2 regions of the Sphingobium sp. 3R8 genome follow, and region 2 is predicted to be linked to the other one. Evidence: predicted binding sites of a transcription regulator. Region 2 holds the regulator's gene; the other holds the start of a gene.
What was found. The regulator LexA, encoded in region 2, represses DNA repair genes until DNA is damaged. The targets are predictions, from matches to a motif close to GTTCCNCNCTTGTTCT.
Positions count from the first base shown of each region.

Region 1: K9B33_RS03235 (MmcB family DNA repair protein) is a predicted target of LexA. The motif match lies at 10,591-10,606, and genes of this name have one in related genera.

Region 1 covers NZ_JAIQXR010000002.1:250,578-265,686, reverse strand. Annotated here, with positions in the region: gene K9B33_RS03295 (MlaE family lipid ABC transporter permease subunit) at 1-579, opposite strand, end outside; gene K9B33_RS03290 (HAD family hydrolase) at 678-1,355, shown strand; gene K9B33_RS03285 (thiamine phosphate synthase) at 1,365-1,919, opposite strand; gene K9B33_RS03280 (YggS family pyridoxal phosphate-dependent enzyme) at 1,943-2,677, shown strand; gene K9B33_RS03275 (TonB-dependent receptor) at 2,674-5,484, opposite strand; gene pdeM (ligase-associated DNA damage response endonuclease PdeM) at 5,674-6,333, opposite strand; gene K9B33_RS03265 (rhodanese-related sulfurtransferase) at 6,400-7,239, shown strand; gene K9B33_RS03260 (hypothetical protein) at 7,236-7,496, opposite strand; gene K9B33_RS03255 (M48 family metallopeptidase) at 7,500-8,240, opposite strand; gene K9B33_RS03250 (YcgN family cysteine cluster protein) at 8,197-8,634, opposite strand; gene K9B33_RS03245 (SCO family protein) at 8,622-9,302, opposite strand; gene K9B33_RS03240 (ankyrin repeat domain-containing protein) at 9,341-9,955, shown strand; gene K9B33_RS03235 (MmcB family DNA repair protein) at 10,079-10,579, opposite strand; gene K9B33_RS03230 (cell wall hydrolase) at 10,688-11,353, opposite strand; gene K9B33_RS03225 (DUF1491 family protein) at 11,529-11,840, opposite strand; gene K9B33_RS03220 (PaaI family thioesterase) at 11,860-12,363, opposite strand; gene K9B33_RS03215 (PTS sugar transporter subunit IIA) at 12,323-12,790, opposite strand; gene hpf (ribosome hibernation-promoting factor, HPF/YfiA family) at 12,951-13,547, opposite strand; gene dnaQ (DNA polymerase III subunit epsilon) at 13,634-14,326, opposite strand; gene coaE (dephospho-CoA kinase) at 14,359-14,952, opposite strand; gene aroE (shikimate dehydrogenase) at 14,952-15,109, opposite strand, start outside.
Region 2 covers NZ_JAIQXR010000001.1:284,640-299,748, forward strand. Annotated here, with positions in the region: gene gltX (glutamate--tRNA ligase) at 1-1,151, opposite strand, end outside; gene K9B33_RS01370 (ComEC/Rec2 family competence protein) at 1,221-3,362, shown strand; gene lexA (transcriptional repressor LexA) at 3,353-4,030, opposite strand; gene glp (gephyrin-like molybdotransferase Glp) at 4,100-5,281, opposite strand; gene moaC (cyclic pyranopterin monophosphate synthase MoaC) at 5,278-5,751, opposite strand; gene trpC (indole-3-glycerol phosphate synthase TrpC) at 5,748-6,539, opposite strand; gene trpD (anthranilate phosphoribosyltransferase) at 6,536-7,528, opposite strand; gene K9B33_RS01400 (anthranilate synthase component II) at 7,685-8,275, opposite strand; gene K9B33_RS01405 (NRDE family protein) at 8,333-9,088, opposite strand; RNA gene ssrA (transfer-messenger RNA) at 9,128-9,480, shown strand; gene K9B33_RS01415 (hypothetical protein) at 9,581-9,790, shown strand; gene K9B33_RS01420 (tetratricopeptide repeat protein) at 9,836-10,225, shown strand; gene K9B33_RS01425 (TonB-dependent receptor domain-containing protein) at 10,351-13,050, opposite strand; gene K9B33_RS01430 (hypothetical protein) at 13,142-14,740, opposite strand; gene K9B33_RS01435 (CHAD domain-containing protein) at 14,980-15,109, shown strand, end outside.

The DNA.
Region 1 (15,109 bases), on a different contig from region 2:
CAGCATCTCCATGCCGAACTGGCGCAACTGCACCGACCCCTGCTGGGCGATGACGATACCTATGAGGAAACTCATCAGGCCGATAATGCCGAGCGCCGACACGCCGACCACCTCGAACCGCTGCACCACCGCATTGATGCGGAAGCGATGTGGATGGCGGATGACGCTCCATGTCGCGATCAGCGTGGCGCCGAAAAAGCCGAGCAGCCCCATCAGGGTCGCGCCGGACGCGATCACCGCTTCGCCAATCTGGCCAACGACGCGACGCAGCGGATGGACATAGGCCGGCCGGATCGGCACCGGCTCGTCCAGTTCGCCGACCGCATGGATCAGGCGGCGCGCATCGTCGCTGGCGCCGGTGACCTCGCAACCCAGCCGCTTGGTCGCGCGATGCACGGTCCAGGCGCCGATCGTATCCATGTGGTCGACAGCGGACAGGTCGATCGCGCCGACCGGTTCCTGCACGGCGTCCAGCCGGTCGGGCAGGTCACCCAGACAGGCGATCGCGAGCGATCCGGAAAGCCGGACCACATTGCTGCCGTCGCGCTGTTCCTCGGCAAGTTCGGCGGCTTTATTCATGCGATGGGATTACTGGTCCATTATCGGTTGCACGGCAAGCCGAAACGGCCCATCCGCAAGCCAGAACGAAGGGCGGACAGAAAAGTTTCGGAAACGGCATGACGACGCACAGGCTGGCCATTTACGACATGGACCGCACGGTGACCTTCAGCGGCACCTATACAGGCTTCCTGATCCATGTGGCGGGGCATATGGCGCCATGGCGACTGGTGCTTTTTCCCTGCGTCATCCTGCTGATGCTCGCCTATGTGGTGAAGCTGATCAGTCGCCAGCGGCTGAAGGAACTGAACCAGGCGCTGATGATCGGCTTCAACGTCGAACGCGCGAAACTGATGCCCCATGTCGAAAGCTATGCCGACCGGGTGATCGCCCGCAACCTGCGCGCCGGCGCGGTGGCGCAGATCGCGCAGGATCGCGCCGACGGCTATACGCTGGTGCTCGCCACCGCCTCCTACCGCCTCTATGTCGAACCGATCGCGCGGCGGCTAGGCTTCGACGCGGTGATCGCCACCGATCATCTGAGCCAGGATCTGCGCTATGTCCGCGCCAAGATCGCGGGCGAAAATTGCTACGACACCGGCAAGCTGCGGATGATCAAGGCATGGATGGCGTCGCAGGCGATCGACCGCGCGCAGGCGCATATCCGCGCCTATTCCGACCATGTCTCCGACGCGCCGATGCTGGAGTTCGCCGATATCCCCTTCGCCTCCAACCCGCACAAGCCGCTGGCCAGGCTGGCGGAGGACCGCGGCTGGACGCGGGTGGACTGGACCTGATCTGGCGGATTAGCCCGTCAACCCGTCGATCGCGGCCCAGCCGTCCGCGCCGATCCCCCGCAACATAGGCCGATGCCCCCGGCGCACGCCGCCCAACGCCATGACCGGCACATCGACCTGCCGCGCCAGGGCGGCGAAGCGCACCCGCCCCAATGCGCGCCCTCCGACATGCGACCGGGTCGGGAAGAGAGGGGAGACGAAGCAAAGATCGGCGCCGGCCCGGCGCGCCGCCACAGCCTCCCGCCCATCATGGACGGCGCGGCTGCGCAACAGGGGGCGGGCCGCCCGACGCGCGTCCCGCCCATGCGCGCCATCGGCCCGCCACGCCACTGCATCGCGCACCGGCCCGGCCAGCATCAGCACCAGCCGCCGCCGCCGCGCGATCGCCTGCAGCGCCGCGAACAGCGCGCGCCGCGCCGCCGGATCGGTCCGGTAATGGCGAAAGACGATGCCGCCGCCACCCTTGGGCAGGCGCGCGGCCGCCGCCAGCAACGCCGCCGGCGCGACCCGCTCGTCGGTCATCAGCCAGAGGGCAGGGCGTTTTTTGCGGTGGCGACCATCCATGGGCTTCGCCTATAGCAGCGCGCATGACCACAGACAGCCTTATCGACGCGGCGCAGCGCCTCGCCACCCTGCGCGACAGCATCGACCGCGCCGCGCGCCTGACGCAGCGCACCGCCGACGACATCCGCCTGATCGCGGTGTCCAAGACCCACGACGCCGACACGATCCGCCCGCTGCTCCATGCCGGGCAACGCCGCTTCGGCGAAAACCGGGTGCAGGAAGCGCAGGAGAAATGGCCCGCGCTGGACGAGGAATTTTCCGCCGTCGAACTGCATCTGGTCGGCCAGCTCCAGTCGAACAAGGCCGCCGACGCCGTCGCGCTGTTCGACGTCATCCACAGCCTCGATCGTCCCTCGCTGCTCACCGCGCTGGCGAAAGCGATGGACGCAGCGGACAAGCGCGTTTCTTGTTTCATCCAGGTCAATATCGGCGCGGAGGCGCAGAAGGGCGGCTGTGCCATAGCGGATCTGCCTGCATTGATCGCAGCGGCGCGCGCCGCCGATATCCCTGTTTTGGGCCTCATGTGCGTCCCGCCGGCCGATATCGAGGCGGCACCCTTCTTCGCGCTCTTGGCGAAGATCGCGCGGGAAGAGGGGCTGGAGCGCCTTTCCATGGGCATGTCGGGCGATTATGAAACCGCCATCATGCTGGGCGCGACCGACATTCGCGTCGGCACGGCGCTGTTTGGGGAAAGGCCATCCCCCGTTCGCCCCGTACCGGCGAGCGGGAGAGGGATGCTCAGAAACTCCCGCGCCTAGAAACTCCCGCGCAGCGTGATGCCATAGGTCCGCGGTTCGGCCAGATAGGCGGAGATGAGCTGGTTCGCCATCGGTGCGCCCAGCGCGAACTGGCCGGTGGTCGATGTGCCCGGACTGCTCGACTGGAGCGGGCTGGAGAAGGCGACCTGGGTATAATTCTGGTTGAAGATATTCTGGCCCCAGAACTCCACCGCCCAGCGCTGGTCCGCACCGCGGATGCCGACGCGGGCATTGACGATGGCATAGCCGTCCTGCCGTTTTTCGGGGAACAGGTCGGACCCGGTATTATAGTCGCTGGTCATGCGGCCATCGACGTAGAAGAGGGCCGACAGGCCCGATGAGCCGATGTCCGGGGTCCACGCGACGCTGGCGGTCGTGACCAGCTTGGGCGCATTGCTGTTGATCGATCCGGGCAGAAGGAACAGCGCGGTGTCCAGCGGCACGCTGCCGTCGCCGCTGCCCACCAGACGGTTGGCGAATTTGGCGCGGGCATAGGTCGCGCCGCCCGACACGCGGAAGTTGCGCGCGGGGGTGACCGACGCTTCCAGTTCCACGCCCTGGCTGATCAGGCCCGGCCCGACATCGCCGCTGTCGCAGGTGCGGGCCGCCGACAGCGCCCCGTCACAGCCATTGATATTCTGCACGACGAAGCTGGTGCCGTTGAAGGTGTTGAGCTGGAAGTTCTTGAACTCCTGCCGGAAGGCGGCGATGTTCACGCTCCATTTGGGCTGGACATATTTCAGGCCCACTTCGAACGAATCCACCTTTTCCGCAGCGAAGCGCAGGCTGGTGACGTCGGCATTGGTGCGCGGCGAGAAGACGGCGGGAATGGCGTTCAGGCCGGTCGATCCGAGCTGGAAACGATCGAGATTATAGCCGCCTGCCTTATAGCCCTTCGAATAGCTGCCATAGAGCAGCAATTCGTCGATCGGCTTCCACGACAGCACCGCCGTGCCGGAAAATTCGCCGTCGCTGATCTTGTCGTTCAGGTCGAGCGCGTTGAGGCCGGTGGACCCGTTGCCCAGGCATCCCAGCGTCAGGATGCCGCCCGCCAGCGTCGCCGCGCTGCCCAGTGCCGGGTTGGTGGCGATGCCGGGCAGGCCCGACGCCTGCAAGGCCGCGCAGGTCGCATTATTATTGTTGAAATCGGCCGAGAAGCGCTTGCTTTCATGGGTGTAGCGCAGGCCCAGCGTCAGATCGAGCCGGTTGGTGATGTGGACGATATTATGGGTGAAGAGCGCCCAATTCTCGCTCTTCTGGCGATAGAGCGACGCGACGTCGCCCGTACCCTCCGGAATTGCGGCCAAAGCGCGCAGGCCATTGCCCAGGCCCGTGGAAATCGCCCCGGCCTGCGCTGCCGCGATCGGCGCGGGCACGCCGCGCGCGATCAGCGCCGCGGTCAGCCCTGCATTGAGCTGTGCCTGCGTGCCGTTGATCAGCGGCTGGGTGGCAAGGCCGCTGCCGCAGGCTGCGAGCTGCGGCGCGGTGAAATTGCTGTTCACGCTGGCCCCCGCCATCAGGCGGCAGGCCGCGAACCGGCCATAATCCGCGCCGAAGCGGATATTGTCCTGCAGCGTCAGCTTCTCATTGGCGTAATAGCCGCCGACCAGCCAGTCGAGCTTGTCGGCGAAGGCCGAACCCTGCAACCGCAATTCCTGCGTGAAGGTCTTGAACTGGCGATAGGTGTTGGGATCGCGGTACAGAAGATCGGCGCGATTATAGTCGTAATCGCCATAGTCGCGGGACTTATAATCGCGATAGGCGGTGATGCTGGTCAGCTTGGCGCCGCCGAAATCATAGTTGATCTCGCCCGACACGCCCCAATCCTTGAGCTTGCTGACATAGTCGCGGCCCGGCGTGACATGGAGTTCGCGATCATAGGGATCGGCCGGGATAACGCTGCCCTGGCCGGCCAGGATCGCGGCGATGCGGTTGAACGGCGCATCGCTGTAACCGCCGCCCGCCACCGGCCGCCTCTCGCGCGCTTCGATATAGGCTGCGCCGCAGCAGCTTTCATCGCGATTGGTGTAATCGCCGATCAGTCGGATGGAGAGCGCGTCGTTCGGTTCGATCAGCGCCTGGCCGCGCAGGAAATAGCGGTCGCGGTCATTGGTGTCGCCGACCGTCTTCCCCGCGCCGTCGACCAGCTTGTAGAAGCCGTCGCGCTTGCTCCACACGCCGTCGAGGCTCAGCGCGATACCCTCGGCCACCGGCCCGGTGACGCGGCCCGACAGGCGCCAATAGTCATAATTGCCATAGGTGATCTCACCCTTGGCATGGAAGCTGTTTTCCGGCGCCTTGCTGATGATGTTGATCAGGCCCGCCGACGCATTGCGGCCAAACAGCGTGCCCTGCGGCCCGCGCAGCACCTCGACCCGTTCGATCTCGCCCAGTTCGTTGAGGCCCGCACCGGTGCGCGAGCGATAGACGCCGTCGATGAACACCGCGACCGAGCTTTCCAGGCCGGGATTGTCGCCAACCGTGCCGATGCCGCGGATGCGGGCGGAGGCATTGGCTTCGGACCCGGTGGAGGAGACGAGCAGCGATGGAGCCAGCTGGTTCAGCGTGCGGATGTCGCTCGCGCCGCTATTCTGCATCGCCTGCGCGCCCACCGCAGACACCGCGATGGGCACGTCGGACAGGGGGCTGGCGCGGCGGGTGGCGGTGACGATGATGTTCGCGCCCATATCGTCCACGACCGGCTGCGGCGCCGTCCCGTCCTGCATTCCGTCCTGCGCCTGCGCGGCGGATGCGCCCATGACCAATGCGGCGATGGCGGCAGATGTCCAGAGACTCTTGTCTGTCATGATGGGTCTATCCTCTCCTGGTCCGCACGACTTTTCGCCGCGTCGGAACTGTGGGTGATTATGCGGACACAGCAGGGCGAAGGCAATAGAGCCCAGCTTTTCTGCGCCTTTTGGCGCAGCCGACGGCCGAATGATCCGGCTCTGTTGCCTATCGGCAACGGCTTAATATCTGCTTTCCGTAACGTCGCCTTACGATAAGGGAAAGCGCAGCAACCGGTCGGCGACCGGCACCAGAGCGGCGGCTCCCGGTCCCACGGCGCGGCGAATCTCTCCATGTCCGGCATCCAGACCCCCTGTCAGCGCGCCGAGCGCAGGCAGGATCAGCTTGGTCGCCGATCCTACGAAGCACCGCCGCGACACATGCCGACCGCGCAGCGACAGGCGCAGCTTGGGATGGAAATGGCCGGATATTTCGGGGCGCGGATCGTCCGCCTCCGCCTCATGCCGCAGCCATATCCCCTCGACCTGCGCTTCCGCTACCCGCCGTCCCCCCGGCATGTCCGCGACACCGACGTCATGATTGCCGGTAATCCAGGTCCAGTCCAGCCTTTCCGTAAGGGAAAATAGTCTTTTTCGGGGCGAGGGATCGAGCCGGGCGGCGCCGTCGGCGTCGTGGAAGCTGTCGCCCAGGGACCAGACCGCCTGCGCGCCCGTGCGTTCCACAAGCGCCTCGATCACGTCCAGCGTCGCTTCACTGTCATGCGGCGGCAGGAACTGGCCGAAGCGCGCATACCAGCTCGCCTTCTCGAAATGCAGGTCGGCGACCAGCAGCGCCCGCTGCGCCGGCCAGTAGAGCGCGGCTTCGGGCAGCGCCATGAAAGCGTGGCCTGCGAACGAAAGGGGAACCATCGCCCGGCTATGCGCCTCTATGCTGCGGCTTTCAAGAGGCGCTGCAAAGGCCTATAGGCGCTGGCCATGTCCTCGAGCCCATCTATTTACACCGTCGCTGCCCTCTATTGTTTCGCCCGCTTTCCCGATCCGCAGGCGCTGGCCGCAGATCTGCGCGCGCGCTGCGCCGATCTGGGCACGTGCGGCACGCTGATCCTGGCCGGGGAGGGGATCAACGGCACGGTCGCGGGCGATGCGGGCGCTATCATGGCTTTAATCGGGCATATCCGCACCCTGCCTGGCTGCACCGACGCCGACGTCAAATATTCCTGGGCCGATGCCGCGCCCTTCGCCCGGATGAAGGTGAAGGTGAAGGCGGAGATCGTGACGCTGGGCGTGGGCGATCTCGACCCGGCGACGCAGGCCGGCACCCATCTCGACCCGGCCGACTGGAACGCGCTGATCGCCGATCCCGATACCGTCGTCATCGACACCCGCAACGCCTATGAAGTGGCGGTTGGCACCTTCCAAGGCGCGATCGACCCGGAAACCCGGTCCTTCCGCGAATTTCCCGACTGGTTCGACGCCTTCGCCGCGGACCTGAAGGCGCAGGGCCGCAGCCCGAAGATCGCGATGTTCTGCACCGGCGGCATACGCTGCGAAAAATCCACCGCGCTGGTCAAGGCGCGCGGCTTTGCCGACGTCTATCACCTCAAGGGCGGCATCTTGCGCTATCTGGAGGAGATGCCCGAAGCCGACAGCCGCTGGCAGGGCGATTGCTATGTCTTCGACGAGCGGGTCGCGGTCGGCCATGGCCTCCAACCCGGCGACTATGTCACCTGCCGCGATTGCGGCCTGCCCCATCTGCGCGATGCGGCGCATGACTGTCCGGGCGACGAGTCCGGTGTTTGGCCGCACCGGGGTTAAGCGGACGTCTCCACCAGTTCCGCTATCTCGAAATCATAGCGTTTCCATCCCCGCATCTTCGCCCCTTCCGCTGCGGCGGCGCGCTTCTTCTTCGCCTCCGCCAGCGAGCGGACATGGCCCCAGAAGACCTCGGTCTTGCCATTGTCCAGCACCGCGACGATCCGCCAATAATGGGTGAAGGGATCGGCGGTAGGCCCGATCGTCTTGACATAGCCGTCCGCCATGGTGGCGGTCAGGTAACGCTTCCTGCGGGCCATGCGTCAGCCCCGATAGCGATGCAGGCCCGCGCCATGCGCACGCAGCCATGCCCGCGCCGGGCGCGGGTCCGCGCCATAGATCCGCTTATGCGCCGCATGAAAGGCGGGGCTGTGATCCATGTGCAGCAGATGCGCCAGTTCATGCGCCACGGTCGCCCTGCGCACCTCGGGCGGGGCCAGGATCAGCCGCCAGCTATAGCGGATGGCCCCGGACGAGGCGCAACTGCCCCAGCGGCTGCGGGTATCGCCCACGCCGACCGATGCAACGATCAGCCCATGCTCGCGCGCGATTTCGTGGCTTTCGGTCTCCAGCACCGCCCTGGCGCGGCTGACGAGCCAGCGCTGCACTCGCGCGCCCACTGATTCCGCCGCGCCGCCCAGCAGCAGCCGGTCGCCCTCCAGTCGGATCGTTCGGGTCGCGCCCGCGACCCAGTGGATCGTCACCTCGCGCCCCTCCAGCGGGAAGACCGCACCATGGTCGAGCCGTGTGACAGCGGGCTGCCTGGCCATCTGGGCGCGCACCCAGCCTTCATGATCCTGCGCCCAGCCGAGCGCCTTTTTCAGGTTTGCCCGCGCCGGCAGCGACAGGCGCAACGCCCCGCGCGTGCTGTCGATCGTCAGCCGGTAGGCCCGCGCCCGCGCCGATCGGCGCACCAGCACCGGCATGGCCACGCCATCGATCAGGATCGCCGCATCGGGATCAGAGTTCGCGGTCGACAAGATGGTTTTCCCAATCGCCCGCATCGGCCTCCGCGATCGTCCAGCCGCGCACCGATTCCTGCGCCCGATGCACCGCTTCCCGGTCGCCGCAGATCACATAATGCCAGTCAGGCAGCGGCAGTCCCTCTTCACGCAGCCGGTAGGCGCATGTTCTGGGCAGCCAGCCGATCTGCCTGACCTTGGCCGGGGTCAGCCGCACGCAATCCGGGACGAACGTTCGCCGGTCCTTGTAATTGCTGCATTGCCCGCTCTGCCGGTCGAGCAGGCGACAGGCGACATTGGTCGGATAGATCCGCCCCGTCTCCTCATCCTCGGCCTTGTGCAGACAGCATTTGCCGCAGCCATCGCACAGGGCTTCCCACTCGGCCTTGTCGAGCTTGTTAAGCGGTTTTTCCCAGAAGTGCGTCACTTGACCCATTTTTCCAGGAAGGCGACCACTTTGTCCGGCGCGCCTTCGTCCACGTCCGCCGTGGCGGGATCGTCCACCGGCACCAGCGCCACCGGCTTGCCCTCGCCGTCGAACAGATAGGGGGTGCGGCTGTGGCTGACCATATAGTCGCTCGCGCCCCCGGCCTTTCCAGACCCTTCCTCGGGATTATAGATCACCACGAAATCCTTGGCGACCTTGGCGATCTGATCCTTTGTGCCGGTGAGGCCGATCAGGCGCGGATGGAAGGCCGCGACATAGGTTTTGAGCACGGCGGGCGTATCGCGTTGCGGATCGACGCTGATGAGCATCGGCTGGACCCTGGCGGCCAGGGCCGGCCTGTCCTTCTCGAATTGCGCGAACCCTTGCATGATCCGTTGCAGATCGACCGGGCAGACGTCCGGGCAATAGGTATAGCCGAAATAGACCAGCCGATACTGGCCCTTATAATCGTCCCAATGGGTCGGCTTGCCGTCCTGGTTGGTCAGGGTGAAGGGCGCGCCGATCCGCGCGCCGATCAATTCGCCCTGTTCGCTGTCGCCGCTTGATGCATTCCCGCCAGCACCCATATTGCAGGCAGCCAGCAAGGCGAGGAAGGGCAGGGCGATGGAAGGCAGGATGGATGGGGCGACGTCTTTGTTCATGGCATGGCCAGCCATGCCCTGCTAGGACGCGATTTGCAAATGCAACGGGGCGCATGATGAAGACGAAGCTTTTTTCCGCATTGCTGGGTTCGCTGGCGCTGGCGCTGCTGGTTCCCGGTCCCGCCCAGGCGCAATTTTCGGACAATTACAATTTTCTGAAGGCGGTGAAGGACAAGGATGGGGAGAAGGTCACCAACCTGCTCCAGAAACCCGGCTCCACCGTCATCAACAGCCGCGACGTATCGACCGGCGAAAATGCGCTGCACATCCTCGTCGCCCGGCGCGATGGAACCTGGCTGACCTTCCTGTTGTCGAAGGGCGCCAATCCCAACCTGACCGACAATGACGGCAACAGCCCGCTGATGGATGCGGTGCAGGGCCGGTTCGAGGAAGGCGTGCGCACGCTGCTCGCCTACAAGGCGCAGGTCGACAAGGTGAATGACAGCGGCGAAACCCCGCTGATCCGCGCGGTGCAGCTGCGCGACGTCGGTCTGGTCCGCCTGCTGGTGGCGCAGGGCGCCAATCCGGAGAAGCGCGACACCATCGCCGGCATGTCCGCCCGCGACTATGCCAAGCGCGACGGCCGCACCCCCGGCCTCACCGAAGCGCTCGACGCCGCCAAACCCGCAGCCGCGCCCAAGGGGCCGGTACAAGGCCCGGTGTTTTAGGGGACGCGGAAGGTCGGCTTTACCCAACGTCATGCCAGCGAAGGTCGTTAAGAGGCGCGTGACTCTCAACGACCTTCGCAGGAGTTACGACAGTCGGTGACCAAGAATGGTCGTCTATGGCCTTCAACCTCCCCAGCCCAGCTCGGCCGCATGGTCCGGATCGCTGAGCGCCGTCAACCGCCGGGCGGCGCGCCGGGCGAAGCGCAGCGTCTCCGCCTTGCGCCGAGCCGCCGCCAGCGGCTCCACCGGGGCCGGGCGCACCAGTTCAGCGTCATATTGGTCCGCGACGATCAGACCAGTGCGCGTCGGCCACAGCGCCTCGCTCTCGAACGGGCCAAGGTCGAACCCCGCCGGCACCGCCCAGAAGAAGCGGTCGCAATAGTCGAAATAGTCGGGCCATTTCATGTCGCCCAGCAGATCGGCGCGGCTGCACTTGATCTCGACGATGGTCAGCCGTCCCGCGCCGTCGATCGCCATGATGTCGGCGCGGCGCCCGTTGGGCAGCGGCACTTCCAATATACCGCTCATGTCGTGGCGGAAGAAGAGCCGCAACGTGCCGCGCGCCACCGCCATTGCGGTGCCGTCGGTCAGCGGCGAACAGGTGTCGACAGGGGCGCTATTCATCGGCCCATCTTAGAACAGGACAGGAACAAATGAAAAGGCCGATTCGGACGAACCGAACCGGCCTGACGCTTTCGCTATCGCGAACCGGCGCGTTCCCGCGCCCGCTCCTCACCGATAGAAGATATGATTGTCGATCATCGCCAGCTTGGCCTTGCCCCAGCCCGGCGAAACCCGGCGGGCGTGGAAGAAGAGCGCGCCTTCCGCGCGGCTGTCCCAGCTGTCGTTCATCGCGATCTGGGCGATGGCGACGGCTTCGCGCCAGCTACGGCTGTCGGCGCGTACGGCCGGCATCGAATGGCCCCGCACGAAGCTGAACTGGCTGGGCTGATAGACGACGCCGCACAGGCTGTCGGCGAAGCGGCCGGACTTGGCCCGGTTGATGATGACGCGGGCGACGGCCAGCTGGCCTTCCAGGCTTTCGCCCTTGGATTCGAAATAGACCGCGCCGGCCAGGCAATGCATGTCGCCTTCCAGCTCCTCGGGTGCGCCCTGGGCGTCGACCAGAGCAGCGAGGCTGGTTGCCTGCGTGTCGGAATCGGTGGAAAATTCGGTTGTGGCCTTGTTGGCCGATGCCAGCGGCTGCGTGACTTCACGCGGCGCGGCGAAAATGACGGCGGACTGCGCGCCAGTCGGAGACGTTTGCGGGAACGTCCGGGGGAGAGAGGTGGCCGTGGCGATCGATTCGCCAGCGATCGACATGTCGGACGTCGTGACCGCCGCGGCGGCGGACAGGGCAAAGGCTGCGGCGATGGCAGCTTTCAGACGAAAACTCATTACTACTCAAAAACATGCGGTTATTGGCCAGCAACGTCGTTTTCAATACATATTCTATGACGTTCGGCCGCCCCCCGTCTGCGTGTTTACCGGCCCCGCCCCCCAATGGGCGAATTCGGCAACCTGCGCGTTGGCGTGGGCGGCCTGTGCCCAAACCATTGCGATGAGTCAACGATCAGCAGAGTGTTTCAGCGGCAAACCGTTCCGCTTCCGGGATGTCGAGTTCTATTATCCACAGGTCGGGGTCCGACCTGCGCCGGCGCGCCACATAAAGGGCGAGCGCCTCAGACCCCTCTTCGACCGAAGGACCACAGCGCATCAACGCATGACCCCCAGCAAAGTTCGACACCCGCTCGAAAAGACCCGATTCCTGGCCTTTCTCCATGGTCTGGACCAGAATCACACCGCTGATCGCGTCGCCTCTTACCAGGATCGTGGCAAAGCCGCCCGCGGCCGCGACCCGCCGCCGCAATGCACCCACCAGCATTGCGCTGGTAAGCCGGGCTTCAGGCGCCATAGCCCGGCAGCGAGGAGAGCGGAAATTGCGATCGCATGAAGGTGCCGGTGCCGCGCCCGACCTCTTCGCCATCGGAATCGATCAGGCTCGCTTCGGCGACATAGACCCGGCGCTTGCCGCTGATCCAGCGGCCCTCGGCGCGAATCCGGCCCGGCGCGATCGGACGGGTGAACAGCAGGTTGAAGGCGGTGGTCAGCAGGAAACGGTCGCTGACCAGGCTGTTGGCGGCATAAAAGGCCGCATCGTCCAGCATCTTGAAATAGACGGTGCCATGTACCGCGCCCGCGGCGTGGAACTGGCTTTCGTCGACGTCGAAATCGATCACAGAGCGGCCCGGTTCACGGATGGTGAGGTCCGACCGGAACAGCCGGTTTATCGGCGCCGAACGATAGAGATTCTCCAGTGCGCGAAAATGCGCCGCTTCGCCGCTCGCGCCGCTGCCGGGGTGCAGCTCAGGCTGCGTCACGCGCCCCGCCGCCCGCCAGCAGCGCATGGAGCGCGCCGGTCGACTGAGCGCCGCGCAGCCGGGCCACCTGGCCTTCATCGCGCAGATAGCGCGACACGCGCGCCAGCGTCTTCAAATGCTCCGCGCCACTGTCCACCGGCGACAACAGGGCGAAGACGACGTCGACCGGCGCCTCGTCCACCGCGTCGAACGGCACCGCCGGATCGAGCAGCACGACTACGCCGCACATCTTGGACAGGCCAGCGATCTTCGCATGGGGAATGGCGACGCCGCCGCCAAAGCCGGTCGACCCCAGCCGCTCACGCTCGAACAGGGCGTCACCGACTTCGTCGGCATCCAGATCATAGGCGCAGGCGGCCAGCCCGGCGATCTTCTGGAACAATTGTTTCTTGCCGTTCGCCGACAGGCCCGTGGCGAGCGCTTCGGGCGAAACGATGTCGTTGAAATGAACCATGGTCAATCCGAAACGGCCGAGCCGCGCGGGCGAAGTCTTCGCGCTTTCCTCGGACAATGAAAGCCCGGCCCCATAAGCCGCCCGCACCATCAGGTCAACAGGCGGCCGGGGCCGGGCGTGGGGTCAGCCGCGCGGACCGACCCAGTCACCACCCATGGCGTCAGCCACGGGGCTCGACCCATCCAATGGTCCCGTCATGGCGACGATAGACCATGTTATAGGCCGATGTGCCGGCATTAAGGAACAACAGCGCATTGGTGTTGCGCAGGTCCAGCATCATCACTGCGTCCGAAACGCTGGCTTCGGGAATGTCGACGCGGGTTTCCGCCACGATCAGCGGCGCATCGGCGGCTTCTTCCTCGTCCTCCGCATGACCGGCGAAGATGGTGTAGCCGGCGCCGTCGATATCATCGACGCTATAACCGTTGGTCCGCTGTGCTTCGGCTGCGGCCGCCTGACTGCTGCGATCCTTGAGGCGGCGCATATAGCGACGCAATTGCTTTTCGATACGGTCGGACGCCTGGTCGAAGGATGGATGCGCCTCCTGCGCTTCGCCGGCTCCTTTCAGGATCAGGCCGGTCATGACATGGCACACGATATCGCAGTGGAAGGCGCCATGGGGCGCCTTGCGAAAGGTCACATGAGCGGAAATCGTGCGGGAGAAATATTTCTCGGCCATCGCCTCCAAACGGTCGGTGACATGGCTCTTGAGCGCCTCACCCGTTTCGACCTGATGCCCGGAAATGCGAATGTCCATATGCCTTCTCCTTATTCTTGCCGGGTCGCCAGGAAGGCGACCCGGTTGGTGTGGAGACATGAGGACCAGTCAGGGACCGGCTTGTCTCAGGCCTCCTCCAGCCAGAGCGGCTTGGTGAGCGTCGCGATGAACGCCGCATGCCGTTCCAGCTCCTGCGCGCTGGCTGTAAAGACGCGTGCAGGACGAACAGGGCGAACCACGGCGCCAGCCGACAGTTCCACCCCGACGATCTCTTTCTCTTCCTCCTGTGCCAGACCCAGGCCGATCTGACGGCCGCCGGTCAGTTCGATATAAAGTTGCGCCAGCAATTCGGCGTCGAGCAGAGCGCCATGCTTGACGCGATGGCTGCGGTCGATGCCGTAGCGGGTGCAGAGCGCGTCCAGGCTGTGCTTGGCGCCGGGATGCAGCGTCCGGGCGATCGCCACCGTATCGATCATGCGATCCATCGACACGTCGGCATGGCCGCAGCGCCGCAATTCATGATTGAGGAAGCCGAAGTCGAACCGCGCATTATGCGCGACCAGCGGACTATCCTCCAGAAAGGCGAGCAGGTCGGCGGCGCCGGTGTGGAACAGCGGCTTGTCCGACAGGAAATGGCTCGACAGGCCATGCACTGCTTCGGCGGCGGCGGGCATATCGCGTTGCGGATTATAATAAGCGTGGAAGGTGCGACCGGACGGCACCCGGTTGATCAGTTCGATGCAGCCGATCTCGACCAGCCTGTCGCCGGACGCCGGATCGAATCCTGTCGTTTCGGTGTCGAAAATGATCTCGCGCATCGCCCTCTTCAATCGACTCTGTGGGCCAACCCTTATCGACCTGTCTGCGCGTCAAGGCAAGCGGCGAGACGCCGCACCTGCGCGCGGGTGTCGGTGAAGGTTGCGCCGGTGTGGATGATATGGTCCGCCCGCCGCCGCTTTTCCGCATCGGGCGTCTGCAACGTCAGAATCTGGCGGAATTTCGTTGCGGTCATGCCTGGCCGGGCCAGGACGCGCTTGCGCTGTTTCCATGCCGGCGCGGTGACGACGATGACGCCGTCCAGCCGTTTCTGCCCCTGGGTTTCGAACAATAGCGGAATGTCTAGAACCACGAATGCGCGCGACCGGTGCCGGCGCAGGAACAGCCGCCGCGCCGCCTGCACCGCGGGATGGACGATCGCCTCCAGCGCCCGCCGCTCCTGCGGATGGCCGAACACCGCCGCGCCCAGCTTCGCGCGATCGACGCCGTTCGGCCCGGTGGTGCCGGGAAAGCGCGCCTCGATCGCGGGGAGCAGCGCGCCGCCCCGCCCCTGCAGCCGATGCACCTGCGCATCGGCATCGAACACGGGCACGCCTTCGCGCCGCAGCATCGCCGCCACGGCCGACTTGCCCATGCCGATCGATCCGGTCAGGCCATAGACTTTCATCAGTCCGCCGCGAGCAGCAGCGCGCGCAATTCCTCGTCCAGATCGCGGGGCGCCTGCGCGTCGAAGAAGATATCGAAGGCGAGCGCTGCCTGCCCAATCAACATTTCCAGGCCGTCGAGCGTTTTCAGACCGCGCGCTTTTGCCGCCTTGAGCAACC
Region 2 (15,109 bases):
GTAGCCTTCTCGTCAAAATCGAGCGGGCAACTTTTGAACAGAAATTCTGCTCCCTCCGCAATTTCATTAAGGTTCTTGGCCCGCGGCTTCAGCGAAGCCATAGCTTCCGTCAGCAGTGACAGATTGGTATCCGATATAGCGATTTCAAGCCGCTTTTCGATCCGTGGCGCCACCAGCGCGGCGAGGCGCGCGTCGTCGGCTTCGCGGATATAATGGCCGTTGAGATTTTCCAGCTTCTTGATATCGAAGCGCGACGGCGAGCGGCCGACGCCGCCGATATCGAACAGGTCGATGGCGCGGGCGATCGGGATGATCTCCTCGTCACCATGGCCCCAACCCAGCCGCAGAAGATAGTTGAGCACCGCTTCGGGCAGCATGCCCATTTCGTCGCGATAGGCGTCCACACCCAGCGCGCCGTGACGCTTCGACAGCTTCGCGCCATCCGATCCGTGGATCAGCGGGATATGGGCGTAGATCGGCTCTTCCCAACCCATCGCCTTGATGATGCTGAGCTGGCGGAAGGCGTTGTTGAGATGATCGTCGCCGCGGATGACGTGGGTGACGCCCATGTCATGATCGTCGACGACGACGGCCAGCATATAGGTAGGCGTACCGTCGGAGCGGAGCAGGATCATGTCGTCCAGCTCGGCATTCTGCACGACCACGCGCCCCTGCACCGCGTCCTCGATCACGGTCTCGCCTTCGCGCGGCGCCTTGATGCGGATCACGAAGGGCGCACCTTCCGGCGCATCTTCGGGCGCGCGGTCGCGCCAGCGGCCGTCATAGCGCATGGGCTGCTTGGCGGCGCGCTGCTGTTCGCGCAGCTCGGCCAGTTCCTCGGGCGTCGCATAACAGCGATAGGCGTGGCCAGCTTCCAGAAGCTGGTTGGCGACTTCTGCATGGCGCGGCGTGCGTTCGAACTGGAAGACAGCGGGTTCGTCGCCGCCCAGGCCCAGCCAGTCCAGACCGTCGAAAATCGCGGCCACGGCTTCTTCTGTGGAGCGGGCGCGATCGGTATCCTCGATCCGCAGCAGGAACTTGCCGCCATGGTGGCGCGCGAACAGCCAGTTGAACAGCGCGGTGCGCGCGCCGCCGATATGCAGGAACCCGGTTGGGGACGGGGCGAAACGGGTCACCACCGGCTTGTTCATTTCCGTTGCACTTGCCGTCATATTCCCTGACATTCGCCTAGCTGACCCATGGATGCTGCGCCCCCTAGCATGGCTTTTGAGCCACGACAAACCTCCCTTGGTGGGAGGCCGGCGGCGTTGGCGCGTGTGCGGCTGGACCGGCTCGAACGCTGGCTGGAACGCGAGCGCGAACAGATCGGATTATGGGTGCCGATCGCGCTGGGTGGCGGGATCGCCGCCTGGTTCATCCTGCCCCATGCCATGGCCTGGCTGGCCTTTTGCTGCGGCACGCTGGCGATGGCCTGTATCGGGGCGATGTTGCCGGTGGGCGGGCGGTTGCGGCGGATGATGGTCGTGGGTGCAATCCTGGCTTGCATGGGGTGCCTGCTGGTCTGGGGGAAGGCGATGCTGTGGGGCCAGCCGCCGCTTGTCCGGGCGACCTTCGTGCAAATGACGGGCGATGTTGTCGCGATCCGCCCCGTTCCGGCGCAGGCGATGGTGCGCGTCATGCTGCGCCCGGTCGACGCGCCCGATCTGCCGGCCGTCATACGGGTGAATATCGCCGACGCGGATGTGCCGGCGGGGCTGGGCGAGGGCGCGCGGCTACGCTTTCGCGTGCGCTTGATGCCGCCCGCGCCGCCGAGCGTTCCGGGCGGCTATGATTTTGCGGCGCGCGCCTACTTCCAGGGGATCGGCGCGACGGGCAAGGCGCTGAAGCCGGTCGAGATAGTGATCCCATCCACTGCCTCGCCGCCGCTGCGGGCGCAGTTGTTCGGCCATATATTGGAGCAAGTGGACGGTTCCGCCGAAGGGATCGCCGCCGCTCTGGCGACCGGGGACCAAGGCGCGATTCCCGAAGCCGATGCGGAGGCGATGCGGCGCGGCGGACTGGCGCATCTTCTGTCGATCAGCGGATTGCATGTGACGGCGCTGATCGGCGCGGTCATCTTCCTGCTGATGCGGGTGATGGCCCTGAGCCAGCGGGCGGCGCTGGGTTGGCCACTCATGTTGATCGCGGCGGCGGGCGGCGCGCTGGCCGGGATCGGCTATACGTTGCTGACCGGGGCGGAGGTGCCGACGGTGCGGTCCTGCGTCGCCGCCCTGCTGGTGCTGGGCGGGCTGGCCATGGGGCGGGACGCGGTGACCTTGCGTCTGGTAGCGACCGGCGCGCTGGTGGTGCTATTTCTGTGGCCCGAAGCACTGGTCGGGCCGAGCTTTCAGATGAGCTTCGCCGCTGTGACGGCGCTGGTGGCGCTGGCCGAGCATCCCCGTTTCCGAGCCTTTGCCGCCGCGCGGGACGAGGGTGCGTTTCGTCGGCTTGTACGCGGCCTGGCGGTCACACTGGCGACTGGCATCGCTGTCGAACTGGTGCTGATGCCGATCGCGCTGTTCCATTTTCACAAGGCGGGGCTGCTCGGCGCCTTCGCCAATCTGATCGCGATTCCGCTCACCACCTTCGTCGTCATGCCGCTGGAGGCGCTGGCGCTCGTGCTGGATGTCGCGGGCTTGGGCGCGCCTTTCTGGTGGTTGACGCAGCAGGCGCTGAACCTGTTGCTGTTACTGGCCCATGGCGTGGCGGCCAGTCCGATGGCGACATTGCTGGCGCCGACCATGGGCATGGGGCTATTCGGTATCACGGTCGTCGGGCTGCTCTGGTGCCTGTTGTGGCGGACGGGGTGGCGATGGCTGGGACTTGCGCCGGTGCTGATCGGCGTGGCGGTCACCTTTACCGCCGCGCCGCCCGATATCCTGATTACCGGCGACGGGCGGCATGTCGCCGTGCGGACGGGAAAGGGCATGGCGATATTGCGCGATCGGGCGGGGGATTATGTGCGGGACGTGCTGTCGGAAAGTGCAGGTTATGACGGCGAACTGGCGGCGATCGCGGATTTGCCGGACGCACGCTGTTCGCGCGATCTGTGCGCTGTCGGCGTGAAGGACGGCAATGGCCGTAGCTGGCGGCTGCTCTTCACCCGCAGCACAGTGCTGATCGAGCGGTCCGACTTCGCCCGCGATTGCGCCGCGGCGGACATCGTCGTCAGCGATCGGGGGCTACCGCGCTGGTGTCATCCGCGCTGGATGAAGATCGACCGCCGGTTGCTGGCACGGACCGGCGGCCTGTCCATCACCCTGGCAAAGGGCGAAGTTCACACCGTCCATCGAGTCGGCGACGCACATCCCTGGATCGTTCGCCCACCCCGTGGATCAGGACGACCCAAATCTCAATTATAGCGGCGCAGCAGCCCTGCCAGCTTGCCCTGGATGCGGACCTGCCGCGGGTCGTAGATCTGCGGTTCATAAGCGGAATTGGCCGGATCGAGCCGGACGCGGCTGCCCTCGCGGCGGAAATATTTGAGCGTGGCTTCCGCTTCGTCGATCAACGCCACGACGATCTGACCTTCGCGCGCGACGTCGGTGCGCTGGATCAGGGCGAAGTCACCGTCGAGAATGCCCGCCTCCATCATCGAATCGCCCGACACTTCCAGCGCATAATGGTCGCCCGCACCCAACAGCGCGGCCGGCACGGAGAGCATGGTCTGCCCCTCCATCGCCTCGATCGGCACGCCGGCCGCGATCCGGCCGTGCATCGGGATTTCGATCACGTCATTGGCGGCGATCGGTATAGGCGCCGCGACCTTGGGTTTGAGCGCAACGACTGGCGCGGGCACCGGCGCACGATGCATCGCGTCGGGCAGCTTCAGCACTTCCAGCGCACGGGCGCGATTGGGCAGGCGGCGGATGAACCCGCGCTCCTCCAGGGCATTGATAAGCCGGTGGATGCCGGACTTGGACCGCAGGTCCAGCGCATCCTTCATTTCCTCGAACGAGGGCGAAACGCCGCCTTCGTCCAATCGGGTCTGAATGAAGCTCAGCAATTCCTGCTGCTTGGGCGTCAACATCGCGGTCCTCCGTGGAACGTATGAGGAACGCATAGGAAACAGATGAAGGTTAGTCAAGCACCGAACATGTCAGGGCAGCGGCAGGATCACCACCCGATCGCCCGGTGCGGCCGCTGGCGATCCGGCCGGGCGCAGGATCAGGCAGTCGGCTTTCGCCATGGCGGCGGTGGCGGCGCTGTCCTGCGACGTCACCGACACGATGCCGTCCTGCCCGCGCCAGGCGCGGAGATAATCGTCGCGATCGCCAGTGGCCGGGAGAGGAGAGGCGAGTGGCGCGTCGCTCATGGGCGGAAGCGGATCGCGCGCGCCGCCCAGATGCCGGACCAGCGGGAGCAGGAACAGCGTCGCCGTGACGAAAGCCGAAACGGGATTGCCCGGAAGGCCCAGGAACAGCGTATCGCCGATGCGACCGGCCATCAGCGGTTTGCCCGGCCGCATTTTGATCTTCCAGAAATCGAGCGCACCGCCCGCCTTAATGAAGGCGGGCCGCACCAGATCATGGTCACCGACGGAGGCGCCCCCGGTCGAGACAATGATGTCCGCCGTCCGCGCCCGGTCGAGCGCGGCCGCCATGGCGTCGAGATCGTCCGGTACGATGCCGAGGTCGATGACGTCGCAGGGCAGGGCGGCGAGCAGGGCGGCAAGCATCGGCGCGTTGGAGGAAGGCAGGAAACCCGGCGGCGTCGGGGCGCCGGGCGGCACCAGTTCATTGCCGGTGGAGAGCAAAGCGACCATCGGCCGCCCACCCACCGGCACGGCGCCATGACCGCCCAGCACGGCCAGCGCGATCTGCGCCGGACCGAGGCGGCTGCCTGCCTCCAGCAACAGGGCGTCCTGCGCGAAGTCGGAGGCGGCGCTACGGACATGGCGGCCGGCGGGCGGCGGATCGGCGCTGGCGGTCAGCCGATCGCCGTCGCGGGCCGCATTTTCCTGGATCAATATGGCGTCGGCACCGGGCGGCAGCGGCGCGCCGGTGAAGATGCGGCTGGCCTCGCCGGGCGGCAAGAGCGGAAGGTTAGCCGTTCCGGCTGCGCTTTCGCCGGTGACGCGCCAGGGACCGGGCGCCTCCGCCGCGCGCACGGCATAGCCGTCCATCGCCGAAAGGTCGGTCCAGGGCTGGTTGCGCAGCGCCGCCAGATCCTGCGCCAGCCAGCGGCCGACGGCGGCGGTTATCGGCACGGTTTCGGTCGCCAGTCGCGGGGCGAGCGCGAACAGGCGCGCCTGCGCTTCGGCCACCGGCAGCAGACTCATGGCGTGCGCCGCCAGTCGCCGGATTTGCCGCCGGTTTTGGCGATCAGGCAGACGCCGCCGATTATCATGGACTTATCCAGCGCCTTGGCCATGTCGTAGACGGTAAGCAGCGCGACGGAGGCCGCGGTCAGCGCCTCCATCTCCACGCCGGTCTGGCCGGCTGTGCGGGCGGTGGCGATCACGGTGACGCCGCTGTCGTCAAGGGAGAAATCGACTGTCACGGCGCTCAGCGCGATCGGGTGGCAGAGCGGGATAAGGTCGGCGGTGCGCTTGGCGGCCATGATGCCCGCCACGCGCGCCACGGCGAGCACGTCGCCCTTTTTCACCAGGCCGTCAGCGATGGCTCTGGCTGCCGTCACGCTCATGTCGATCCGGCCGGAGGCTATGGCCTCGCGTGCTGTGACCGCCTTGGCCCCGACATCGACCATCCGGGCCGCGCCGTCGTCGTCCAGATGGGTGAGTCCGGTCATGCGCCCGTCAGCAGATTGTGCGTCGCCGCCTCGACATCGGCCTGGCGCATCAGCGTTTCTCCGACCAGGAAGCAGCGCACGCCATGATCGGCCATGGCGACGAGATCGGCATGGCCGGTCAGGCCGCTTTCTGCGACAAAGGTGCAGCCTTCGGGCGCCTTGCCCACCAGTTCATAGGTGCGGGCGAAATCGACGCTGAAATCGCGCAGGTCGCGATTGTTCACGCCGATCAGGCGCGAGCGGAGCTTCAGTGCGCGTTCCAGTTCGGCTTCGTCATGCACCTCGATCAGGGCGTCCATGCCGAGGCCCAGGGCGGCGTCTTCTATTTCCTGCATCTGGCCATCGTCCAGCGCGGCGACGATGATGAGGATCGCGTCGGCGCCGAGCGACCGGCTTTCCAGCACCTGCCAGGGATCGACCAGGAAATCCTTGCGCAACACCGGCAACGCGCAGGCCGATCGGGCGGCCATCAGATAATCGTCATGACCCTGAAAATAGGGTTCGTCGGTCAGGACGGAGAGGCAGGCGGCGCCACCGGCCGCATAGGCCCGCGCATGGGCGGGCGGATCGAAATCGGCGCGGATCAGCCCTTTGGAGGGACTGGCCTTCTTCACTTCCGCGATCAGGCCGAAACCCGTGCGGGCGGCATTGTCCAGCGCCTGGCGGAAGCCGCGCGGGGGCGTCTGCTCGCTCGCGCGGGCGTGGAGCGCCGACACGCTGGTCGCGGCCCGGCGGCGGGCGACGTCTTCACGCTTGAAATCGCAGATTTCGATCAGCTTGTTGGTCATGTATAGGCAATCCAGCAATTGAGGAGCGCGTTGGCAAGGCCGCGATCGATGGTTTCGGCGGCCTCCTCCACGCCTTCGCGCAGATCGGGGACGGCGTCGGCGACGACAAGCGCTGCGGCCGCGTTGAGCAGCACAGCGTGGCGATAGGCGCCCGGTTCGCCTTGCAGCAGGGCGCGGAGCGCAGCGGCGTTATGGGCGGCATCGCCGCCACGGATCGCCTCGACCGGCTGGGTGGAGAGGCCCAGTTCGGCGGCGGTCAGGCGGTGCATGGCGACGAGGTCATGGCCCTTTACTTCCGCCATGTCGTTGCCGCTGGCGAGCGAGAGTTCATCCAGTCCTTCGTCGCCGGAGATGATCATGGCATGATCGACGCCCAGGTCAGCAAGCGCCTGCGCATAGATGGGGACATAGGCCGGCCGGGCGATGCCGATGAGCTGGCGTCGAACCCTGGCCGGATTGGCGAGCGGCCCCATCAGGTTGAAGATCGTGCGTTCGCCGATCGCCTTGCGGATCGGGCCGAGCCGCTTGAGCGCGGGATGATAATTCTGGGCGAAGAGGAAGCAGATGCCGAGATCGGCCAGCGTCGCTTCGGCGGTGGCGGCGGCCCGATCGAGGTCGAGGCCCAGCGCCTCCAGCGTATCGGCCGCGCCAGCCTTGGAAGAGGCGGCGCGGTTGCCATGTTTGGCGACGGGCACGCCCGCCGCTGCGACAACGAGCGAGACGGCTGTGGAGACGTTCAGCGTATGATGGCCGTCGCCGCCGGTGCCGCAGACGTCGATCGCGCCGTCGGGCGCGCCGACCGTTATCATGCGCGCCCGCATGGCGCGGGCGGCGGCGGCGATCTCCACCGCGCTTTCGCCCCGGCGCGCCATGGTGACGAGGAAGGCGGCAATGTCCGCTTCGGGAAGGTCGGCGTCGAACAGCAGGTCGAAGGCCTGGGCTGCGGCGTCGGGGGCGAGCGGTAGGGAAGGATCGGGCAGGCGTGTCATCGCCCCTGCCTTAGTCGGCGGGAGGGCGCGGAGTCGAGAGGGCGTGCGTGCCTAGCTTCGTACTTTTCCCGCAGATTTTGAAATTGCGTTTCCTATTATGGCAACATTCGAAAAGCGATCCGCCTATGATAAACCGATCGCCGCCGATAGGAAGGGTCAGGCCGCTTCGCGCTGACGCACGGGAATACCGGCAATCTCCATGAAATTGGCCAGCATGTCATGGCCATGTTCGGTGGCGATGCTTTCGGGATGGAACTGCACCGAATGGATCGGCAGGGTCGCGTGGCGGAAGCCCATGACCGATCCGTCTTCGCTGGTCGCGTTCACCACCAGGCTGTCGGGAATATCCTCCACGATCAGCGAGTGATAGCGGGTCGCGGTGAAGGGCGAGGGCAGACCTGCGAACAGGCCGGTGCCGTCATGGGTGACGGGCGAGGTCTTGCCGTGCATCAGCCCGCCGCGCACCACCTTGCCGCCGAAATGTTGGCCGATCGACTGGTGACCCAGGCACACGCCCAGCAGCGGCGCGCCCGCGTCGGCGCAGGCCGCGACGAGGTCCAGGCTGACGCCTGCTTCATTGGGGGTGCAGGGACCGGGCGAAAGCAGGAACGCCTTTGCGCCGCTGGACAGGGCCTGGCCCGCCGAAATGGCGTCGTTGCGGACGACCTCCACCTGCGCGCCCAGTTCCATCAGATAATGGACCAGGTTCCAGGTGAAGCTGTCATAATTGTCGATGACGAGGATCATGGGCAGAGCCTTAGCGCGGGATGAGGGCGGGGGGAAGTGGGGAGGGGCGGTTAGCCATCACCAGCGGAAGCCGAGCCGGGTTTCGCCCGTATCGCCGCCGTCGCGGTCGAAGCGGCGTTCCACGATCTGGCCCCGACCGTCGCGATCGACGGCGATGACGGTGCTGCAGCGCGTGCCATAGAGCGGGTTGCGGATGAAGATGGGGGAGGCGGCGGCTTCGTCCGGGGCGTCGGAGGGCGTGGCGGGGGCGATGCCGGCGTCGGGCAGGTTTTCCCGGCGCAGTGCCTCGAACAGGGCGGCCGGGTCATCGGCATCTTCGGTCAGCCAACCGAGCAAGGCGGTTTTGAGCGCCAGCGTCTTGGGCCATGGCGCGTCGAGCGCGCCGTTGGACAGGCCATACAGGCCCGGCGTCAGCCGCGTGCGCAGCGGTTGCGGACGATTGGTGAGAAAATCGGCGCGATCGGCTTCGACCAGAATCAGGTTGAACGGGTTGAAATCCTCCAGCCGCGCCTGTGTGACATCGGCATAGGCGCCGTCGCCCGCCAGAAGGTCCGTCACCAGCGCGCCGCGGGAGGCGCGGTCCGGCTGCGGGCCGCCATAGCCACGCAAATTGGTGACGATCGCGGTCCGGCCCGCTTCCGATACGCCAAGCCATGTGCCGCCCGATTGCAGGTCGCGCCCGGCGATCAGGCCCTTGCGGTCGCCCCAGCGGGCGAGCGGGGCGGCGGGGCGCGCATGATATTCATCGCGATTGCCGATCAGGATGAGGCGCCAGCGCGGATGCGCCGCCCAGGCCATGGCCATGATGCACATGGGGCCGATGTATCGTCCCGGCCGCATCCCGCAAGTCCATGACTTGAAAAACCCGTCGCGTGGGGCCATATGGGTCGCGCCGGGTTCGCCCGGCTATGGTGATAAATTGTGTCGTATAATAGATGCAGCGGACCCGGGGGCAGTACCCGGCGGTTCCACCAGAAGGCCCGATGGCTTAACGCTTTGGGGTTTCCTGACGGGGCCGAACTAGGATCGACGTGTGTTCAAAGGCGATATTTTTACCCGGCCCGTGTAAGCCGTTAAACTGTGCAAAACTCACAAGTGCCAACGATAACGAAGCACTCGCCATTGCAGCGTAACTGAGGGCCTCACGGCCTGACGTTACTCTAAAATAGCGCGGTTGAACCCACCGGGCAACAGAAGGGAATTCAGCGGCCCCCGGAGGCGCCGGGCAACAGAAGCCTCCGGACTTTTCCACGATCGTTATGGCATATGCGATGCGCATTCCGCATCGTCCGACAAGGAGTCGCTGTGGCGGATGCCCGCGATGATGGGCAAGCGGCGTACGCCGCGTGCGAGCGATTGTATGATATCGATGATTCGAATCATCTTCAATCTGCGACGATTTTCGATTACGCTTTTATGACAGTCTTGCGTAAAATTTATAAATTATTGAAATTAAAGCAAAGAAAATCGTTTTTGCTGGTTCGATCCGCCCTTGTCCTGATGTCATCTAAATGAAATACTTCTGGCTATAGTGAGAAGTTTTTTCTGGAGGCATGAGAGATGAAGAAGGTCGCTGTAATCATGGGTCTGGCGCTGGCGGCAATGACGCCGAACATGGCCCAGGCGGCGGCCGAAGGGCAGGACGTCGTGGTCGTGGGTGGTCCCGAAGGCAGCCTGGCCGCCAAGGCGCTGGCCAGCGGCCGCTTCGATGCGGCGCTGCGCAAGCTGCAGCCTATGCAGGTCTATGGCGAGAACGACCCGGCCCGCCTCATCAATCTTGGCAACGCCTATGCGGGCGTCGGCCGCATGGCCCAGGCGCGTGAAGCCTATCGTTCCGCTCGCTTCGCGCCGGAAACGACGCTCGTGCTGGCCAATGGCACGGAAGAATCCTCGCGCTCGGTCGCGCTGCGGGCGCTCAGCCGTCTCAATCCCAGCTACGCGATGCGTTGATCGCACGGCATAAGGCGTAGGAGCGGAGGCGCCGTCCTCGCGCACGGCGCCGCCTCGCATATTGCCCATGAAAAAGGCCGACCGGGTTGCCCCGGCCGGCCTTTTTCATGCGGTCGATCGTCGGATCAGAAGGCCACGGTGAGCGAGGCCGCGATCGTGGTGCCGATCTTGTAGCGGTTATAATAGACCTTGTTGCCGTCCTGCTCCTGGAACTCCTGGAACTTGCGGCCCAAAATGTTGCGCGCTTCGAACTTGACTTCGCTGTTGATGCCGCCGGGCAGCTTCACACCCTGCCGCGCGACGAAGTCGAGCTGAACGCCCGGCTTTTCCTTGATGTCGGGCTGCAGATTGGGACCGCGGCTGGTGACGCGCGGGCTGGCATAGGTCAGCAACAGCGTCTGCTGCGACAGTTTTTCGGTGTCTTCCAGGCCCAGTTGCAGGTTGACCAGATGGTCCGACTGGCCCGTCAGCGGCGCGCCATCGACGAAATAGTCCGACGCAGCAGGCAGGTCGCCGGTGGTGTAGGTATAGGGGATGGTGGTGTCCCCGTCGCTCACCTTCAGCTTGGACTGGGTGTAGGTATAGTTGGCGATCAGCGCGACCCGGCGGCTCTGGAAGAAGGCCGAATCCATCCCGTCGAGCGGGATATATTTCTGCGCTTCGAACTCGGCGCCGTAGAGCGTGGCTTCCGGCGCGTTGGCGAAGCTGGTCGTCACCGCATAGGTGTCGCTGATGGTGGTGTAGGTTTCGATCGGATTCTTGATCTTCTTGTAGAAGGCCGATGCGGTGAGGCGTTCCTCGCGACCCATATACCATTCGGCGCGGATGTCCGCATTCCACAGCTCGCTGTCCTGCAGGAACGGATTGCCGCGGTAGAAGCGGTTGGAGTCGGTGTCGATGAACGGCTGGGCGATCAGTTCGCGGAACTGCGGGCGGGCGAGCGTCTTGGAACCCGATGCGCGGAATTGCAGGCCGCCACCCGCGTCGAAGGTCAGTGTGACCGCGGGCAACCAATAGTCGTTCTTGATCTGGTTGAAGGGCGTCACGCCGGTCGCATAGACGTCCACGCCCGTCACCGACTGGCGGCCGCTTTCGTAGCGGACACCCGCGTCGATGCTGAAGCCGGGGAAGAGTTCGGCCTTCACCTGACCATAGCCGGCATGGACGCGCATGGCGGCGTCATAGACCGGATAGTTGCCGGAGAAGTCGAGCAGACCCAGATCATAGAGCTGGATCGTCGCGTCCGACAGCAGATAGTCGGGACGAAGTTGCTGCACCGGGATCGGCAGGTTGACTGCGTCGAAATGCAGTTCGTAGCGCGACGAGGTCCGCTTCGTATCGGTATAGGCGTAGCCGCCCGTCACGACGAATTTCGGTGCGATCTTGAAGCTCAGATCCGCGCCGCCCGACCAGAGATCTTCGTTCAGATCGCTGAAGGTGACCGAAGCGTCGCCGCGCTGGCGGTTGAGCGCGTTGACGAAGCGATCGCCGACCGGATCGGTCGCCAGATCGCGATTGGTGCGGACATAGACGAATTCCCGCTCATAGGGCGCTTCGCGTTGCGAATTGGCATAGCCGCCGCGCAGGTCGAGGCTGATAATGTCGTTGAACTTGAATTCGCCGGTGAACTGGGTGTCGATCAGCTGCCGCTCATACCAGGCGGTCTGTTGCGTGAGATAATAGGCGCCCTGGATCTGGCCGTCATTCTGGCCGACCGCGAGCGACGCGCGCTTCAACGTGTCGCGAATATAGAGGTTGGTCCAGCGAACCTTCTGGTCGCCCCATTCCAGGCCGAAGCCCAGCAGGCCGTTGACCGTCACCTGATTGTCGGTGACGACCTGATGGGCGCTCTTGCCCGCGCCTTCCGACACGGTCAGCGACGCCTGCTGCAGGTTGTCGCGGGTGCGCCACTTGTTGCTGTAGCCCGCCGTGGCGATGACGCCCAGGCGCGCATCGCCGATATCGAACGCGGTGCCGGCATTCAGCGTGCTGGAGAAGTTGAAGGGCAGGCTGTTCGTCCGTTGCACGACCGAGGTCTTGCTGTTGAGGAACTGCATCGCGATCGCCTGCTGGTCTGCGCGTTCGATATTCGCGAAGGGCACGCCGGCGCCGAAGGCCTGCTTGAGCAGCGGCGGCACGTCGCGCGAGCTGTCGTCGAAGCCGGTCCAGTCGGACTTGGCGCCATAATAGGTGTAGCCGAGCTGGCCCGAGGTTTCGGTGTTGGCCGAGCTGCCGACGCCGAATTCCAGATAGGATTCGGTCGGGATCGCCTTGGTCGTCAGGTTGATGACGCCGCCGCCGAATTCACCGGGGAAGTTGGCCGAAAAGCTCTTCTGCACCAGGGTCGATGCGATCACGCTGGTGGGGAAGAGGTCGAGCGGCACCACGCGCTTGAGCGGTTCGGGGCTGGGCAGCGGCGAACCGTTCAGCAGGGCGAGCGAATAGCGATCGCCCAGGCCGCGGACATAGACATAGCCGCCCGATACGACCGACAGGCCGGTGACGCGCTGCAACGAACCGGCGATGTCGCCTTCGCCCGTACGCTTGATGTCGGCGGCGGACAGGACGTTGACCACCTGCGGCGCGGACTGCGAGATGTTGCTGTTGCGGCGGCCGGTGACGATGATGTCGGAGCCGGGGATCGACACGTCGACATTGCCCGACTGCGCATCGGCTTCGTCGGCGGCGCTGGGCGTGCTCGACATGCCGGCATCGCCGGTGGTCGCCCCGCCAGCTTGGCTGGCATCGGTCTGCGCCATCGCCATGGGAGCGACCAGCGCGGTGGAAATCAGGAGCAGGCGCGCCAGACTGAGCGGCTTCGACATGCTATATATCCCCCTTGGGAAAATTTAGTGCAAAGAAGGCGGGGAAGCGCGGTTGCACGCTCCCCCGCCCCTGTTGAGGTCGTGGGTCCGATCAGGTCGTCGGAATGGCGGTGCAGTTGCCGCTGGTGCTGCCGAAGCTGGCGGTCACCGAGTTGCAGGTCCAGCCGGCATACCAGGTGTCGCTGCTGTCCTTGACCGCACCGATATAGTTGGTGGTGGTGAAGGCGGCGTCGATCGTCTTGGGGTCGATCGCGGTGCGGGCCGTCTCGGTCGCGCCGTTGATGAACAGGTTGGTCAGCGACGGGGTGTAGCTGATCGTGCTGTTCGCGCCGGCTTCGAAGATCGACTGGACCAGGGCGGCGTCAACACCGGTGCCGGTGCCCTTATAGGGCGTGCTGTTGCACTGCATCACCACCGACAGGTAGCGCGGCTTGCCCGCATCCTGCAGCGTGGTGTCGGCGTCACGGACCGCAGCGGCACCGTTGATGCGCAGGCAGCTCTGGTTGGGGCTGACGATGATGCCGTTGACCAGGGCCAGGTCGGCACCGCCGCGCAGCAGCATCGCCGCGCCGTCGTCACCGGTGTTCGAACGTTGGATATGCGTGAAGTTGGCGACCTTCAGATACTGGCGGGGCAGGGCGTCCTCGCTGGCGTTGCTGTTGGTGGCCGAACCGTTCGAGTCGGTTTCGAGGAAGGTGTCACCGACATTATTGCCCTCGCGCTGGGCGGCGATGACGAACTGGGCGGTGCCGCGGAAGCCGACGTCGGTGTCGAGATTGTCGTCTTCGTTGCCGGTCAGCACCAGATATTTCATGTTGAAGCTGCCGCCGAACGCTTCGATGCCGTCGTCAGAGCTGTTGTGGACCTGGATATGGTCGATCACGGTGCCGCTGCCGACGCCCGAGGGGGTCAGGCCCTGCAGTTCCTTGCCGTCGGCGAGGACGAAGCCCGAATAGCGGATCTGGACATAGCTGAGACGACCCGAATTGTCGGTGTCGGTCGCGCCGCCGTACAGGGCGTTGCTGGTGCCTTCGGTGTCGCGTTCGCAGGCGGTGGTGCCCGGTGCGGCGGCCGGCGCCTGGCAATCGGTGATCTTCGCACGGCCGAGCAGCACGATGCCGCCCCACTGGCCCGACGACTGGTCGGTCGCAGCGCCGGTAACGTTTTCACGGCTGGTGAAGATGATCGGCGCGGTGGCGCTGCCGACGGCGCTGATCTTGTTGCCGCGGTTGACCGCCAGATAGGCGTTGCCGGTGCTGGCGAACACGACCACGCCCGGATCGATGCTGAGCGTCACGTCGGTATTGGTGCTGGCGGCGCCCTGGTCCGTGCCGACATCGACGCGGCCGGGCAGCGAGTAGATCACGCCGGTGGTCTTGGCGATCGCCGTGGTCGCGGTGAAGCGCGCCGGGAAAGCGCAGTTGCGCCAGGTGTTGGTGCCGTCCGTGATGGTGCCCAGATCGCTCAGCTGGTTCGGGCCGGCGATGGTCGGGCAGTTGGCCGCCGGCGTCACCGCAGTCGGCGTGGGGGTCGGCGTGGGCGTGGGGGTCGGCGTGGGGGTCGGCGTCGGCGTCGGGATGACGATGGTGCCTTCGCCCGGCGAAGCGATGTCGTCGGCGCCGCAGGCGCTCAGGCCCACGCAGGCGCAGCTCGCCATCAGGATCGTTTGGATACGGTTAATCTTGGCCATGTCGTCTCCGCTCCGGCCTGTTGCCGGGATTGTTGAAGTGCGGAGCGCAGGGGAATTTCGACTCGGACAACGCCCCCTGTCGCCCTCAGAACGGGCAGTTAGGCGCGGCACATGACAGGCTGATGCTGCTTCTATGACAATGGAGCGTCTTTAAAATGACAGTTTGGAGACAGCGACGACGTTTCCATGGTTAAGGCCGTTCGTGCTAAGGCGCGTGGCGCGCGGGACGCTGGCAGGAGATGGGCTTGCAACCGGAAATCGAACTGAAGCTGGACCTGGCGCCGGAAGCGGCGGACATGTTCGCGCAATGGCCGTCGCTGCCGGCCGATAGCCAGACGGCTGCGCTGCACGCCACCTATTTCGACACGC